3 regions of the Streptomyces sp. NPDC018833 genome follow, and region 3 is predicted to be linked to each of the others. Evidence: riboswitches for the same ligand, from Rfam matches in the RefSeq annotation. Region 3 holds a riboswitch; each other region holds the start of a gene.
The links. Region 3 has a riboswitch for thiamine pyrophosphate ahead of thiC (phosphomethylpyrimidine synthase ThiC). Riboswitches for the same ligand answer to the same signal wherever they lie in the genome.
Positions count from the first base shown of each region.

Region 1: linked by a shared signal. The riboswitch ahead of thiO (glycine oxidase ThiO) and the one ahead of thiC (phosphomethylpyrimidine synthase ThiC) in region 3 are both predicted to bind thiamine pyrophosphate.
Region 2: linked by a shared signal. The riboswitch ahead of ACH5AF_RS10295 (thiamine ABC transporter substrate binding subunit) and the one ahead of thiC (phosphomethylpyrimidine synthase ThiC) in region 3 are both predicted to bind thiamine pyrophosphate.

Region 1 covers NZ_JBIRZM010000006.1:244,974-250,396, forward strand. The annotation lists gene thiE (thiamine phosphate synthase) at 1-229, opposite strand, end outside; gene ACH5AF_RS15260 (Rv2175c family DNA-binding protein) at 333-698, opposite strand; gene ACH5AF_RS15265 (NAD(P)/FAD-dependent oxidoreductase) at 743-1,918, opposite strand; gene ACH5AF_RS15270 (hypothetical protein) at 1,991-2,350, opposite strand; TPP riboswitch at 2,435-2,547, shown strand; gene thiO (glycine oxidase ThiO) at 2,545-3,729, shown strand; gene thiS (sulfur carrier protein ThiS) at 3,726-3,926, shown strand; gene ACH5AF_RS15285 (thiazole synthase) at 3,932-4,726, shown strand; gene pknB (Stk1 family PASTA domain-containing Ser/Thr kinase) at 5,299-5,423, shown strand, end outside.
Region 2 covers NZ_JBIRZM010000004.1:117,003-122,425, reverse strand. The annotation lists gene ACH5AF_RS10305 (phosphatidate cytidylyltransferase) at 1-530, shown strand, start outside; gene rlmN (23S rRNA (adenine(2503)-C(2))-methyltransferase RlmN) at 699-1,829, shown strand; TPP riboswitch at 1,894-2,013, shown strand; gene ACH5AF_RS10295 (thiamine ABC transporter substrate binding subunit) at 2,009-3,106, shown strand; gene ACH5AF_RS10290 (ABC transporter permease) at 3,145-4,788, shown strand; gene ACH5AF_RS10285 (ABC transporter ATP-binding protein) at 4,788-5,423, shown strand, end outside.
Region 3 covers NZ_JBIRZM010000007.1:289,989-295,411, forward strand. The annotation lists gene ACH5AF_RS17570 (metallophosphoesterase) at 1-568, shown strand, start outside; gene ACH5AF_RS17575 (hypothetical protein) at 717-1,541, shown strand; gene thiC (phosphomethylpyrimidine synthase ThiC) at 1,628-3,403, opposite strand; TPP riboswitch at 3,396-3,528, opposite strand; gene ACH5AF_RS17585 (YibE/F family protein) at 3,600-4,928, shown strand; gene ACH5AF_RS17590 (SsgA family sporulation/cell division regulator) at 4,998-5,423, opposite strand, start outside.

The sequences.
Region 1 (5,423 bases), on a different contig from region 3:
CCCGGTCGTTGACGGCCAGGAGCTTGCCGTGGCGCCGGCAGGCGTCGGCGAAGACCTGGAGGTGCTCCAGCTCCTCGCCGGCCTCCATGCCCTTGTCGCGCAGCTGGACGATGTCGACCCCGCCGGCGAGCGCCGCGTCCAGGAATTCGGCCAGGTCACCCTGGCTCTTCCGGGCGTCGGTGCACAGATAGAGCCGGGCGTCGCCGAGCTGTTCGCGAGCCGTGGACATGGTGCTTCCCCCCGAGGGATGGGTGAGGGGCACCGCGTGGTGCGGGCCGGGGCCGTGCGGCTCCCGCCCGCACCGCGCGCTGCGATGGATCAGGGCACGGATGTCAGACGGCGAGCGCCTGCGCCCGGCGCTTCACCTCCGTGCCGCGATTCTCGCTCAGCGCCTGTGCCGGGGTGCCCGGCAGGGTCGGGTCCGGAGTGAACAGCCACTCCAGCATTTCTTCGTCGGTGAAGCCGTCGTCCCGCAGGAGCGTCAGGGTCCCGGAGAGGCCCTTGACCACCTTGTTGCCGTCGATGAAGGCGGCAGGCACCTGCAGCGTCCTGTTCTCACCGCGGCGGACGGCGATCAGCTGGCCCTCCTTGACCAGCTGCCGCACGCGCGTCACCTCGACATCGAGCATTTCCGCGATGTCGGGCAGGTGGAGCCAGGCGGGGACGAGAGCATCGATTTTTGCGTCAATCTCGGTCACAGGAACAAGCCTGCCATCTGTGACTGACAGTCGGTAGCCGACGCCTACGCCGTCGCGCCCTTCAGGGGGACGGACGGGTCGGCGGCACGGTCGGCGTCAAGGCGTGCGCCGGCCGCCACGAGCCGGCGGCCCTGGGCCAGGTCACGCGGCCGGTCGACGGCGAGCAGGGCGACGAGCACGCCCTCGCGCAGCCACAGCACCGTCCAGGCCCGGTCCGTGGCCGGATCGCCCCGCCACAGCAGCGTGTCGCCAGCCGGGTGGTGGCCCGCGTACTGCACGAAGCGGCCGAACTGCTCCGACCAGAAGTAGGGCACGGGGTCGTACACCTGCGGCTCGGGGCCGGTGCCCAGGATGTTGGCGGCGACCGTGCGCGGCCCCTGGAGGGCGTTGTCCCAGTGGTGGACGAGCAGCCGCTCGCCGTAACGGCCGGAGGGGTAGGAGGCGCAGTCGCCCACGGCGTACACATCGGGTGCGGAGGTGTGCAGATGGCGGTCGGCGACGACGGCGCCGTCCGGGCCGAGCTCGATGCCGCTGCCGGCGAGCGCGGCGGTCGCGGGCCGGGCCCCGATGCCGACGACGACGGCGCCGGCCGCGAGCCTGCGCCCCGATCCCGCCAGCACGACCGCGCCCGGCTCGACGGCGGCCACGCGGGCGCCCGTGAGCAGCTCGGCGCCCGCCTCGGCGTACCAGGCGGCCATGGGCGCCGCGACCTCGGCGGGCATGGACCCGGCCAGCGGCCGGTCGGCGGCCTCGACGACGGTCACCGCGCAGCCGGCCTCGCGCGCGGCGGTCGCGAATTCCGCGCCGATCCAGCCCGCTCCGACGACCACGATGTCGTGCTGCCGCGCGAGCACGGGCCGCAGCCGGTCCGCGTCGTCGAGCGTACGCAGCAGATGGACGCCCGGGATGCCCGTCGTTCCGGGCAGGGTGACGGGTTCGGCCCCGGTGGCGAGGACGAGCGCGTCGTAGGAAACGGGGCCGGCCTCGGTGTCCACCTCGTGCGCCCCCGGGCGTACGCCGGTCACCTCGCAGCCGAGCCGCAGGTCGACCTCGAGCGCGTCGAAGTCGATGTCGAAGGCCGAGCCCTCGGCCGTGCCGAGGAGGATCGCCTTGGAAAGCGGCGGCCGGTCGTACGGCTGGTGCGGTTCGGCGCCGATGAGGGTGACCGCTCCGGTGAAGCCCTGTTCGCGCAGGGCTACCGCGGTCTGCACGCCGGCCATCCCGGCACCGACCACGACGACCCGCCGCCCGTCCCGCTCCTGGTGCTGTCTCTGCTCGCTCACCCGGCCACCCTAAGCTCCTGACGAACCGTCAGGGAGCAGTTGCTCGACCACACTGGTCCCACTGCCCTCTTGCGACTCCCACTCCCAGGTCTCCTCCAGCCGCACCCGGCCGTCGGGCAGTTCGACGACGACGGACCGGCAGTGGCCGCAGGAGGTCCCGCCGTCCGTCTTCAGCTGCACATAGCGGAAGTCCAGCCGATCTCCCTCGCGGGTGCCCACGAGGTGGCCGCGGACCACGTCACCGCCTTCGTACTCGGCCCAGATCCGCCCGTCCTCCTCGTGGTACAGAAACCGGGTGCTGGTACCCACCTGGCCGGGGGCCTGGTCGGCGACCGGCGCCAGCACCAGCCCGTCGAGCGATCTCACCACCGCGGTCACCTCCTGCGCCCCCTGCGCCGGGGGGACGGCGGCTCCCTTACTGCGCGCCTGGGCGTGGGGTTAGGGTGGCCACCGTAAGGCACTCGCGGGAGCCCGGACGCACCGGGCTGAGAGGGAGGCTGGCCGGCCTCCGACCGTACGAACCTGATCCGGGTCATGCCGGCGAAGGGAGGGGCTGGACGCCCATGTCTCGTACACCAGACGCCCCCGACGTCCTCGTCGTCGGGGGCGGAATCATCGGCCTGGTCACGGCCTGGCGCACGGCGCAGCGCGGACTGCGCGTCGCCGTCGCCGATCCCGAGCCCGGCGGCGGGGCCGCGCGGGTCGCGGCCGGCATGCTGGCCGCCGTCACCGAACTCCACTACGGCGAGCAGACGCTGCTCGGCCTCAACCTCGAATCGGCCCGGCGCTACCCGGCATTCGCCGCCGAACTCGAGGAGGCGAGCGGGCGGTCCGTGGGCTACCGCGCGTGCGGCACCCTCGCCGTCGCACTTGATGCCGACGACCGCGCCCACCTGCGGGAACTGCACGCCCTGCAACGCCGTTCGGGCCTGGAATCCGAGTGGCTGACCGGCCGCGAATGCCGCCGGCTGGAGCCCCTGCTCGCGCCGGGCGTCCGCGGGGGCCTGCGTGTCGACGGGGACCACCAGGTCGATCCACGGCGGCTGGCCGCCGCCCTGGTCGTCGCCTGCGAGCGGGCCGGTGTCGAATTCCGCCGCACCTGGGCGGAGCGGCTGCTCGTCGTGCACGACCGCGCCGCCGGTGCGGTGCTGGCCGACGGCACCGAGCTGGCCGCGGACCAGGTGGTGCTGGCGGGCGGCAGCCTGAGCGGCCGGCTCGGCGGGGTCCCGGACGACGTCCTGCCTCCGGTGCGGCCCGTGAAGGGCCAGGTACTGCGACTGACGGTGCCGGGCCCGTACGCGCCGTTCCTGTCCCGCACGGTGCGGGCGGTGGTGCGCGGCAGCCATGTGTACCTGGTGCCGCGCGAGAACGGCGAACTGGTGGTCGGCGCGACCAGCGAGGAACAGGGCTGGGACACGACCGTCACCGCCGGCGGCGTCTACGAACTGCTGCGCGACGCGCACGAGCTGGTCCCCGGCATCACCGAACTGCCGCTCACCGAGACGTGCGCCGGACTGCGCCCCGGCTCCCCCGACAACGCGCCGATGCTGGGATTCACGGAGCTGCCGGGGCTGTTGCTGGCCACCGGCCACTACCGCAACGGGGTCCTGCTCACACCGGTGACCGGTGAGGTGCTCGCCGCCGCGCTCACCACCGGCGAACTGCCCGACGCCGCCCGCGCGTTCAGCCCCCGCCGGTTCTCCCCCGCGGGTGCACGCGTACGGGTACGACAGGGGCAGCCCGCATGAACGTCTCCGTCAACGGCGAGGCTCGCGAGCTTGCCGACAGCACCACTCTGGACGCCGTGGTGGCGGCGTTGACGACGGCCCCCTCCGGTGTGGCAGCCGCCGTCAACGAGTCCGTCGTCCCACGCAGCCAGTGGGCGGGCACCCGGCTCGGCGAGGGTGACCGCGTCGAGATCCTCACCGCCGTGCAGGGAGGCTGAGCACCATGGCCGACGACCGTCTCACCATCGGCGGCACCACGTTCGCCTCACGGCTGATCATGGGTACGGGCGGGGCGCCGAGCCTCGACGTACTGGAGCGGTCGCTGCTCGCCAGTGGCACGGAGCTCACCACGGTCGCCATGCGCCGTCTCGATCCGACAGTGCGGGGGTCCGTCCTGTCCGTCCTGGCCCGGCTGGGCATCCAGGTGCTGCCGAACACCGCCGGCTGCTTCACCGCCGGCGAGGCCGTGTTGACGGCACGGCTCGCGCGGGAGGCGCTGGGCACGGACTGGATCAAGCTGGAGGTCGTCGCCGACGAGCGCACGCTGCTGCCCGACGGGGTGGAACTGCTGGAGGCTGCCGAGACGCTGGTCGACGACGGCTTCACGGTCCTGCCGTACACCAACGACGACCCGGTGCTGGCGCGCAAGCTCCAGGACGTGGGCTGCGCGGCGATCATGCCGCTGGGCTCGCCGATCGGATCCGGTCTCGGTATCCGCAACCCGCACAACTTCCAGCTGATCGTCGAACAGGCCGGCGTGCCGGTGATCCTGGACGCGGGCGCGGGCACTGCCTCGGACGCGGCGCTGGCGATGGAGCTGGGGTGCGCGGCGGTGATGCTGGCGTCGGCGGTGACGCGGGCGCAGGAGCCGGTGCTGATGGCCGAGGCGATGCGGCACGCGGTGGAGGCGGGGCGGCTGGCGTACCGGGCGGGCCGCATTCCGCGCCGCCACTTCGCGGAGGCATCGTCGCCGGTGGAGGGACGGGCCTCGCTGGACCCGGAACGCCCGGCGTTCTGAGGAGGCGAGTGGGGGCGCCGCGAGTCGAGGCCGCCGCGGGTGGGCGCCGCCGCGCGGGGCCGTTTCCCCGCCCCGCCCTCCCTTCGGCCTGGCGGCCGTGGGGGCTGGGCTCCGCGCCGGACCCCGAACCGCCTGAGGGGGGGGTGTACTCCCCCCATGGCTTGGCCGGGTCCCCCGCCCCACGGCCGGTGAGCGTCCGTCGGACGGGCTGGAAATCCGGCCCCGTCCGGCGTTCCAGGCGCGGGGTCCGCCGAAACGGGCTCCGCCCCGGCTGATTTCGCTCCTCGCCTCCAGCCCCGCCGGGGCACGTCCCACGGCCGCCAGGCCGAAGCGGGAGATCGTGGCCTGCCCACTGGGAACCGCCCCGCAGGGCGCACGGGGAGCGCCCACGGGCGGCTCCACGCCCGCAGCCATTTGGGGCCCCACGCCCGCAGGGCGCAGGCGGAGCCCCGCTTACGGAAAGGTGCGGGGCGGAGCCCTCAGGGACGCGCCCCCGCGTCACCTGTCACAGCTCCGCTGCAGCCCGGGCCCGGCCCGTAAGGCCGGCTCCCCGTGGCTCGTAGAATCGGCCCGTGGACACGACCCTCAAAGACCCCCTCGTCGGGCAGGTGCTCGACGGCCGCTATCGCGTCGACGCGCGTATCGCCGTCGGCGGCATGGCCACGGTCTACCGGGCCGTCGACACTCGGCTCGACCG
Region 2 (5,423 bases), on a different contig from region 3:
TCTGGCGTATGACCGAGCCGCCCGACGGCTACCTCAGGGATGTCACGGCCGGTGTCTTCGCTGCCTTCTACGTGCCGTTCCTGGCGACCTTCGTCGCGTTGATGCTCAGTGCGGACGACGGACCGGAACGGGTGATCACCTTCCTGGTCCTCACGGTCGTCAGCGACACCGGGGCATACGCGGTCGGCTGGCGATTCGGGAAGCACAAGCTCGCGCCGCGCATCAGCCCCGGCAAGACCCGGGAAGGGCTGCTGGGCGCGGTGGGCTTCGCGATGACGGCGGGCGCGCTGTGCATGCAGTTCCTCGTCGACGACGGCACCTGGTGGCAGGGCCTGCTGCTTGGCCTCGCGGTCGCGGCGAGCGCGACGCTCGGCGACCTCGGCGAGTCGATGATCAAGCGGGACCTCGGCATCAAGGACATGGGCACCCTGCTCCCCGGCCACGGCGGCATCATGGACCGGCTGGACTCGCTCCTGCCGACGGCCCCGGTGGTATGGCTGCTGCTGGTGCTGTTCGTGGGGTCCGGCTGACCCGGCGGGGCGGCACGCGCCGGGGCCGTCGGGCAGCGAGCGGCTGAACGGCTCCGGTCGGCTACGGTCCGCAGCCCGAGGCCGTCTGACCTGCGGTCTTCTTCGTGAGGGCTCGTCGTCCACAGGGCGGCGGGCCCTCCGTCGCATCTCTGCGACACTGGTAGCACCATGCCCAAGCCCGGAGAACTCACTTTCGTCGCGCCCCGCGGAGCCAAGAAGCCCCCGCGGCACCTCGCCGACCTCTCGCCCGCCGAGCGCAAGGACGCCGTCGCCGCGATCGGCGAGAAGCCGTTCCGCGCCAAGCAGCTGTCCCAGCACTACTTCGCGCGGTACGCGCACGACCCCGCGCAGTGGACCGACATCCCCGCTGCCGCACGCGAGAAGCTCGCCACGGAGCTGCTGCCCGATCTGATGTCGGTCGTGCGGCACATCTCCTGCGACAACGACACCACCCGCAAGACGCTGTGGCGCCTCCACGACGGCACGCTCGTCGAGTCCGTCCTGATGCGCTACCCGGACCGGGTCACGATGTGCATCTCCTCGCAGGCGGGCTGCGGGATGAACTGCCCGTTCTGCGCGACGGGTCAGGCCGGTCTCGACCGTAATCTGTCCACCGCCGAGATCGTGCACCAGATCGTGGACGGCATGCGCGCCCTGCGCGACGGCGAGGTGCCCGGAGGCCCCGCCCGGCTGTCCAACATCGTCTTCATGGGCATGGGCGAGCCGCTCGCCAACTACAAGCGCGTCGTCGGCGCCGTCCGCCGGCTGACCGACCCCGAGCCGGACGGCCTCGGCCTCTCGCAGCGCGGCATCACCGTCTCCACGGTGGGCCTGGTGCCCGCGATGCTCCGCTTCGCCGACGAGGGCTTCAAGTGCCGTCTCGCCGTCTCGCTGCACGCGCCGGACGACGAGCTGCGCGACACCCTGGTCCCGGTCAACACCCGCTGGAAGGTCCGGGAGGTCCTCGACGCCGCCTGGGAGTACGCGGAGAAGTCCGGCCGCCGTATCTCCATCGAGTACGCGCTGATCCGCGACATCAACGACCAGGCGTGGCGCGGCGATCTGCTCGGCCGGCTCCTCAAGGGTGGGGGTCCCACCGGCGGAGCCAGGGGGAGGGTCCATGTCAACCTGATCCCGCTGAACCCGACCCCCGGCTCGCAGTGGACCGCGTCGCGGCCGGAGGACGAGAAGGCCTTCGTCGAGGCCATCGCGGCTCATGGTGTGCCGGTCACCGTCCGGGACACCCGTGGGCAGGAGATCGACGGGGCGTGCGGGCAGCTGGCGGCGCAGGAGCGGTGACCAGGGGGCGGTGTCGGCCACGGCTGATACTGTGCCCTGTGCGTTCGCACAAATGAACAACGAAACATTCCGACAGGGGAGCGCACGACAGCGCTGAGAGTGCGGCGGGACATGTCCCAACAGGCCGCAGACCCTCGGACCTGATCCGGGTCATACCGGCGTAGGGAGTCAGCACCATCATGAACAGCCAGCTTCGGCGTGCCACCGGCACCGCGCTCGCTGCCGCCCTCGGCGTCACCGCCCTGGCGGCCTGCGGCGGCGAATCCAAGGAGTCCGGCTCCTCCGCGGACGGCGCGTCCAAGACCGTCACCCTCGTCAGCCACGACTCCTTCGCGGCGTCCGACGCCGTCCTGAAGGACTTCACCCGGCAGACCGGCTACACGGTCAAGGTCCTCAAGAGCGGGGACGCCGGCGCGGCGCTCAACAAGGAGATCCTGACCAAGGGCTCCCCGCAGGGCGACGTCTTCTTCGGCGTCGACAACACCCTGCTCTCCCGCGCCCTCGACAACGACCTGTTCACCCCGTACGAGGCCGCGGGGCTCGACCAGGTCGCGGACGAGGCGCAGCTCGACGCGGACAAGCACCGCGTCACGCCCGTCGACACCGGCGACATCTGCGTGAACTACGACAAGAAGTTCTTCGCCGACAAGAAGCTCGCGCCGCCGAAGACCTTCGCCGACCTCGCGGAGCCCGCGTACAAGAACCTGCTCGTCGTCGAGAACCCGGCGACGTCCTCGCCCGGCCTCGGCTTCCTGCTCGGCAGCGTCGGCGCGTTCGGCGAGTCGGGCTGGCAGGACTACTGGAAGAAGCTCAAGGCCAACGGCGTCAAGGTCGTCGACGGCTGGGAGCAGGCGTACAACGAGGAGTTCTCCGGCTCCGCCGGCGGCCGGAAGGCCAAGGCCGACCGTCCCCTCGTCGTCTCGTACGCCTCCAGCCCGCCGGTCGAGGTGCTCTACGCCGACCCCCAGCCGGCCGAGGCGCCGACCGGTGTCGCGACCGGCACCTGCTTCCGCCAGATCGAGTTCGCCGGACTCCTCAAGGGCGCGAAGAACGAGGCGGGAGGCAAGGCGCTGCTGGACTTCCTGATCACCAAGAAGTTCCAGGAGGACATGCCGCTCACCATGTTCGTGAACCCGGTGGTCGACGGCGCGAAGCTGCCCGAGCTGTACACCGAGCACGGCGTGGTCGTCGACAAGCCCGAGACCGTCGCTCCCGGCACGATCGCCGAGAACCGTGAGCAGTGGGTCCGGTCGTGGTCCTCGCTCGTGCTGAAGTAAGGCAGTCCCTCAAGGGGAACGCGGCGCGGCTCGCCCTGATGGCCGGGCCCGTCGCGTTCTTCGCCGTCTTCTTCGCCTACCCGGTCACCGCGATCGTCGGCCGCGGCCTGCGCGTCGACGGCGCGTGGGAGTTCGGGCGGTTCGGCGAGGTCCTCGGGCGCCCGGACATCCTGCACGTCCTGTGGTTCACCACCTGGCAGGCGCTCGCGTCCACCGCGCTCACCCTGCTCGCCGCACTGCCCGCCGCCTATGTGTTCGCCCGCCTCGACTTTCCGGGCAAGCGGCTGCTGCGCGCCGTGGTCACCGTGCCGTTCGTGCTGCCGACGGTCGTCGTCGGTACGGCCTTCCTCGCGCTGCTCGGCCGCGGCGGACTGCTCGACGAACTGTGGGGCGTACGCCTGGACACCACGGTCTGGGCGATCCTGCTCGCGCACGTCTTCTTCAACTACGCCGTCGTCGTCCGCATCGTCGGCGGCCTGTGGTCGCAGCTCGACCCACGTCAGGAGGAGGCCGCGCGCGTGCTGGGCGTCGGTCGCCTCACCGCCTGGCGGCGGGTGACGCTGCCCGCGCTGGCCCCGTCCGTCGCGGCGGCGGCGCTGATGGTCTTCCTGTTCACCTTCAGCTCCTTCGGTGTGGTGCAGATCCTCGGCGGACCCACGTTCTCCACCCTTGAGGTGGAGATCTACCGGCAGACGGCGGAGATGCTCGACCTGCCGACCGCGGCCGTGCTCACGATGCTGCAGTTCGCGGCCGTCGCCGTCGTTCTCACCGTGCATGCCCGGACCGTACGCCGCGGGGAGAGCGCACTCAGGCTCGTCGACCCCTCCCGTACCGCACGCCGCCCGCGCGGAGCGGCCCAGTGGGCCGTGCTCGGCGGCGTCCTCGTCACCGTCGCCCTGCTCCTGCTCGTACCGCTCGGCGTGCTGGTCGAGCGGTCCTTCGACACCCCCGGCGGATACGGCCTCGACTACTACCGCGCGCTCACCGTGCTCGACGAGCGAGGCGGTGCATTCCTCGTCCCACCGATCGAAGCCGTGGCCAACTCGCTGGAGTACGCGCTCGTCGCGACCGCCGTCTCGTTGCTGATCGGCGGGCTCGCGGCAGCCGCGCTCACCCTCCCCCGGACTTCGTCCGGGGGGACCCCCAGGGCAGGCCGCATTGTCCGGGGGTTCGACGCCCTGCTGATGCTGCCGCTCGGGGTCTCAGCCGTGACCGTCGGCTTCGGCTTCCTGATCACGCTCGACGAGCCGCCGCTCGACCTGCGCGGCGCATGGATGCTGGTACCGCTCGCCCAGGCGCTGGTCGGCGTGCCCTTCGTCGTACGGACCATGCTCCCCGTGCTGCGCGCCGTGGACGTCCGGCTGCGGGAGGCCGCGGCCGTGCTCGGCGCGTCGCCGCTGCGGGCCTGGTGCGAGGTCGATCTGCCGCTGGTGAGCAGGGCGCTGCTGGTGGCCGCGGGATTCGCGTTCGCCGTCTCGCTGGGCGAGTTCGGGGCGACCGTCTTCATCGCACGGCCCGACAACCCGACCCTGCCGGTCGCCGTCGCCCGGCTCCTGGGCCGGCCCGGCGAGCTCAACTACGGGCAGGCGATGGCGCTGGGCACGATCCTGATGGTGGTGTGCGCCGCCGCGTTGCTGCTCCTCGAACGCATCCGTACCGACACCACCTCCGAGGAGTTCTGATGGCGCTGCTGGAACTGGAGGGCGTCACCGTACGGTTCGGGGCGCGGACCGCGCTCGACGCGGTGGACCTGAAGGTCGCCGAGCACGAGATCGTCTGTGTGCTGGGGCCGAGCGGCAGCGGGAAGTCGACGCTGCTCAGGGTGGTTGCCGGGCTCCAGCGCGCCGACGCGGGGCGGGTGCTGCTCGCGGGTGCCGACCAGGCCGGGGTGCCGGTGCACCGCCGCGGAGTGGGGCTGATGTTCCAGGACCATCAGCTCTTCCCTCAGCGCGACGTGGGGGGCAACGTGGCCTTCGGGCTGCGCATGCGTCCCCTCGGCCCCGGGAAGTCGCCGAGCGCTGGCGGGGCGGCACAACGGGCAGGCAGGGTAGAGGAGTTGCTGGAGCTCGTCGGACTGCCGGAGGCGCAGCGGCGGGCCGTGGCCGCGCTGTCCGGCGGCGAGCAGCAGCGCGTGGCGCTGGCCAGGGCCCTGGCGCCGGAGCCCAAGCTGCTGATGCTCGACGAGCCACTCGGGCAACTGGACCGTGGGCTGCGGGAGCGGCTCGTCGTCGAACTGCGCGGACTCTTCGGTCAGTTGGGCACCACGGTCCTCGCCGTCACCCATGACCAGGGCGAGGCCTTCGCGCTCGCCGACCGC
Region 3 (5,423 bases):
GCTGATCGGCGCCAAGCGCTTCGGGGACACCCCCGTCAACTCCGGGGCGGGTACCGCCACCTTCCAGGCGGCATGGCTTCTCAACGGCGGCCAGAAGTACGACATGGACCGCCTTCAGGAGGTCCATCTGCAGTGGATGGCCCGGCTGGACGCGATCGTGGAGGAGGACAGCCATCTGCTGCTCCACTCCGACACCACCGCCTACCTCGAATACGGCTCGACCATCGAGGACGTCAACGACGCCGTACACGCGATCCTCACCCGTAACGACGCCGACGAGTGCTGGGACCTCTTCCGCAAGTTCACCAAGCGCTTCGCCTTCCGCGACGAGGGCGGCCCGCAGGCGGTGCGGGAACTGCTGTCCGCATACGGCGGCAAGCGCGTGGTGCACGGCCACAGCCCGATCCCGTACCTGCTCGGCGAGGTCGGCACCGAGGACGGCGAGGACGGTGAACGCCCGGTCGTCGAAGGCCCGCATGTGTACGCGGACAACCTGGCCATCGCCATGGACGGTGGAGTGACCATGGCCGGAAAGCTTCTCGTCCAGCGACTCCCGTTGCCGGGCTGACCCGGTCGGCGGCATGCGATTTACTCAAATCCCCTGTCACGCCGTGCCGTAACCGCTCTACCATCGGCTTATCCGTAGCAGGCTCTCCTCCGTTTCCGCCCAACTGCCCGGCATCCTCGGGCGATCCGGCCCTACGGAGCATCGGGGGATGCACATGAACAGCGCTCCGCACCTGCTGAACGAGGACCGCGCCGAGTTCGAGCGAGTCCTCGACGACGCACTGCGCGACGCCCGCGACCGTCTGGATCCGGCCGCCGTGGAAGCGCGTCGCCTGAGCACGGAACAGCTGCGCACCATGGCCCTCAACGCGACGGCGCTGATCACCACTTCCGCCGCCGCCGAGTACGAGCACTATGTGAAGGTCCGCGCGGAGATGCGCGCGCCCGCCGCTGCCGAGCGCGGCCCCGTGCTCGCGCCCCCGGTCGGCGAGGCGGCCGAGACGGGTGCCGGATTCGCGGCCGTCGTCACCGTCCTGGCGCCGCTCCTCGCGGGCACGGCCGCGGCGATCTTCCTGATCGTCGGCTACCTCGTCAAGATGGTGAGCCCCACCCCGTCCTTCGCCGACACGCTGGTCCGCACCGGATGGGTCTTCGGGGCGATCACGGCCGCCGCCATCCTGATGGCGGCCGTCGCCCTGCTGCTGACCGCGCTGCGCAACGGCGCCAGCCATGTCGCGGACGGCCGGCCGGCGGACGACCTCCCGGACGAGGTCCGGATCGCCAAGGATGCCTGGTGCGAGGCCCTGCGGGAACGGGGCATCCTCCCCTTCCTGCGCGCTGCTCTGACTGAACCGGCCACCACGGCGTCACCCGCCGATCCCCCGCACCCCGTGAGCCGTATCCCGAAGATCGGCTACAGCGGACCGGACTTCTCCAGCCCCGCCGAGGGACGGGTCTCGGGCCGGCGTCCGACCTTCACCAGCCCGGACTTCTCCAGCCCCGACTTCGGCGGCCCCGAACACCAACCGGACTGACCGGCGGCGCGCGTGCTCACCGACACCACCCTGAAACGCCGGCGTCCCCCGGAGCGTGTGCCGGGGGACACTGAGACGCCGGACGATCAGTCCGCGATCGGCAGATAGACCCGGTTGCCCGCCGCGGCGAACTCCCTGGACTTCTCCGCCATGCCCACCTCGATGTCCTCCTGACTGTCGCCGTGCTGACGGCGGATGTCCTGGGAGATCTTCATCGAGCAGAACTTCGGACCGCACATCGAGCAGAAGTGGGCGGTCTTCGCAGGCTCGGCCGGCAGCGTCTCGTCGTGGAACTCCCGTGCCGTGTCCGGGTCGAGCGCCAGGTTGAACTGGTCCTCCCACCGGAACTCGAAGCGGGCGTCGGACAGCGCGTCGTCCCACTCCTGGGCGCCCGGGTGGCCCTTGGCCAGGTCCGCCGCATGGGCCGCGATCTTGTAGGTGATCACGCCGGTCTTCACATCGTCGCGGTTGGGCAGGCCCAGGTGCTCCTTGGGCGTCACGTAGCAGAGCATGGCCGTGCCCCACCACGCGATCATCGCCGCGCCGATGCCCGAGGTGATGTGGTCGTACGCCGGGGCCACGTCGGTCGTCAGCGGGCCGAGCGTGTAGAACGGCGCCTCCTCGCAGATCTCCTGCTGGAGGTCGATGTTCTCCTTGATCTTGTGCATCGGGACATGGCCCGGGCCCTCGATCATGGTCTGCACGTTGTGCCGCTTGGCGATCCGGTTGAGCTCACCCAGCGTGCGCAGCTCCGCGAACTGCGCCTCGTCGTTGGCGTCCGCGATCGACCCGGGCCGCAGGCCGTCCCCGAGCGAGTACGTCACGTCGTACGCGGCGAGGATCTCGCAGAGCTCCTCGAAGTTCTCGTACAGGAACGACTCCTTGTGGTGCGCCAGGCACCACGCCGCCATGATCGAGCCGCCGCGCGAGACGATGCCCGTCTTCCGGCGCGCGGTCAGCGGGACGTACCGCAGCAGCACACCGGCGTGCACCGTCATGTAGTCGACGCCCTGCTCGGCCTGCTCGATGACCGTGTCCTTGTAGACCTCCCAGGTCAGCTCCTCGGCCTTGCCGTCGACCTTCTCCAGCGCCTGGTAGAGGGGCACGGTGCCGATCGGCACGGGGGAGTTGCGCAGGACCCACTCGCGGGTGGTGTGGATGTTGCGGCCCGTCGACAGGTCCATGACCGTGTCGGCGCCCCAGCGGGTGGCCCAGGTCATCTTCTCCACCTCCTCCTCGATGGAGGAGGTGACCGCGGAGTTGCCGATGTTGGCGTTGACCTTCACCAGGAACCGCTTGCCGATGATCATCGGCTCGATCTCGGGGTGGTTGACGTTGGCCGGCAGGACGGCCCGGCCCGCCGCGATCTCCTCCCGCACCACCTCGGGCGAGACGTTCTCGCGGATGGCGACGTACTCCATCTCCGGCGTGATCTCGCCCCGGCGGGCGTACGCCAGCTGCGTCACCGCCTGCCCGTCCCGGCCCCGGCGCGGCTGGCGCGGGCGGCCGGGGAAGACGGCGTCGAGGTTGCGCAGTCCCCCGCGCGGCGACGTGTGCTTGATCCCGTCGTCCTCGGGCCGGACCGGTCGGCCCGCATACTCCTCGGTGTCGCCGCGCCCGATGATCCAGCTCTCCCGCAGCGGTGGCAGGCCGCGCCGTACGTCGGTCTCGACGCCGGGATCCGTGTAAGGCCCCGACGTGTCGTACAACGTCACGTCCTTGCCGTTGGTGAGGTGCACCTTGCGCACCGGCACCCGGAGGTCGGGGCGCGAGCCCTCGACATATCCCTTGTGCCAGCCGATGGACTTCCCGGCCTCGTCGTTCTGGTTCGAGGCAGGCGTGCGTGCGTCCGATACGGTCATGAGACCTACTCCCTACGCCGGCATTACCCGGTAACAGGTTCGGCGGTCGGCGCAGCTGTCCCATACAGATGTACGGAGGTCAGCGCCCTCTCAGCCCGGTGCTCCGAGCTCCCGCGTGTGCAAAGGTGCCACCACGCTAGCGTCATGTCTGGCGTGCTGAACAGAGGCCCCCTCTCGTTCTTGCGATGATCTGGAGGTGACCTCATCACCGCAACGTCCCGATCCGCAGGGCCCCGCCACCGCTCACGTGCACAGTCATGGGCCCGCCGCGCCCGTCTCACAGCACCTCCGCAAGGTCATTGCGGCGGTGCTGATCCCCTTCGCGACGGCCGTCCTCGTCGGACTTGCCGTGATGTGGCCGGGCGGGACGCCCGGTCATGAGCGCTCCGGCGTGGGCTTCGACCGCCAGACCGAGCAGGGCAGGGTGGTGAGCGTCGAGAAGGTCGACTGCAAGGACGTCAACGCCGGCCAGGTGCCGCCGACCGGCGACACCTCAACGCCCGAGGGACGTGAGGCGGTCAACGCGCAGCGGGGCGACTGCGGAAAGGCCACCATCGAGGTCATCACCGGCAAGGACAAGGGCCGCACCTTCGTCGAGATCGTCCAGCCCGACGCGCCACGGCAACTGCGGGAGGGTCAGGGCGTCGTGGTGGCGTACGCCCCGGACGCGCCTCGCGATCTGCAGTACTCGGTGACCGATGTGGACCGCGAGTTCCCGATGGCCCTGCTGGCGGGCATCTTCGCCCTGGTGGTCGTCCTGGTGGGGCGGATGCGCGGCGTGATGGCGCTGATCGCGCTCGCCGTCTCGTTCGCCGTGCTGACACTGTTCATCCTGCCCGCGATCCTGCAGGGTTCGAATCCGCTGATCGTCGCGGTGGTCGGGGCGAGCGCGATCATGCTCATCGCGCTCTACTTGTGCCACGGCATCACCGCGCGGACCTCTGTCGCCGTGCTGGGCACGCTGATCTCGCTGCTGCTCATCGCTCTGCTCGGCTCGCTGTTCATCGGCTGGGCCAGCCTCAGCGGCAACACCGACGACAACACCGGCCTGATCAAGGGCCTCTACCCGAACATCGACATGAGCGGCCTGCTGCTCGCCGGAGTCATCATCGGCTCGCTCGGCGTGCTCGACGACGTCACGGTGACGCAGACCTCTGCGGTCTGGGAACTGCACCAGGCCGACCCGGACATGGGGCCGCGCGCCCTCTACCGCTCCGCCATCCGGATCGGCCGCGACCACATCGCCTCGGTCGTCAACACCCTCGTGCTCGCCTACGCGGGCGCGGCACTGCCGCTGCTGCTGCTCTTCTCGATCGCCCAGTCCAGCGTGGGCACCGTGGCCACCAGCGAGCTGGTGGCGGAGGAGATCGTACGAACCCTGGTGGGCTCGATCGGCCTCGTCGCCTCCGTACCGGTGACCACCGTGCTCGCCGCCCTGGTCGTCTCGGCGGACCGGCCGGGCCGTCCCGCCACCGGGGCGGCCGCCTCCGCGCGCGGCACCCGGGGCAGGCGCCGCAAGAAGTGACGGGCACCGGGCACACGCCGCGGGAGTAACCCGACAGCTCCAGGTGTGGGCCGGCGGGGACCGGTGCCCTCAACCGGCGTTCTCCTCGGCGAGGATACGCCCGAGCGCCTCCTCCAGACTGACCTCGAAATCACCGAGCGCGAGCTCCTGACCGAGCGGAACCAGCCTGTCCGTACGGTCCAGGAAGGCGACGAGCGGCGGAGCACCGACACGGAACAGCGCGGAGTCGCTCCCGACGCGCAGTCGGATGTGAACGTCCGACAGCGCCTCCGGCCGGGTCGGCGCGATGTGCACATCACCGTCCCCACTCGGCGCATTGATCCCGTCGAGCAGCAGTTCCCGGCCGAAAGCCCAGGTCACGGGCGCGTCACCGGGAAGGTGGAAGGTCATCCGCACCGCATAAGGGTCCGAAGTCTCGTAGTGCAGCTCCACCGGGATCCGGAAGGAGAGCTCTTGGGAGACGAGGAAACTCATCAGAACCTCGGCCTGGACCGA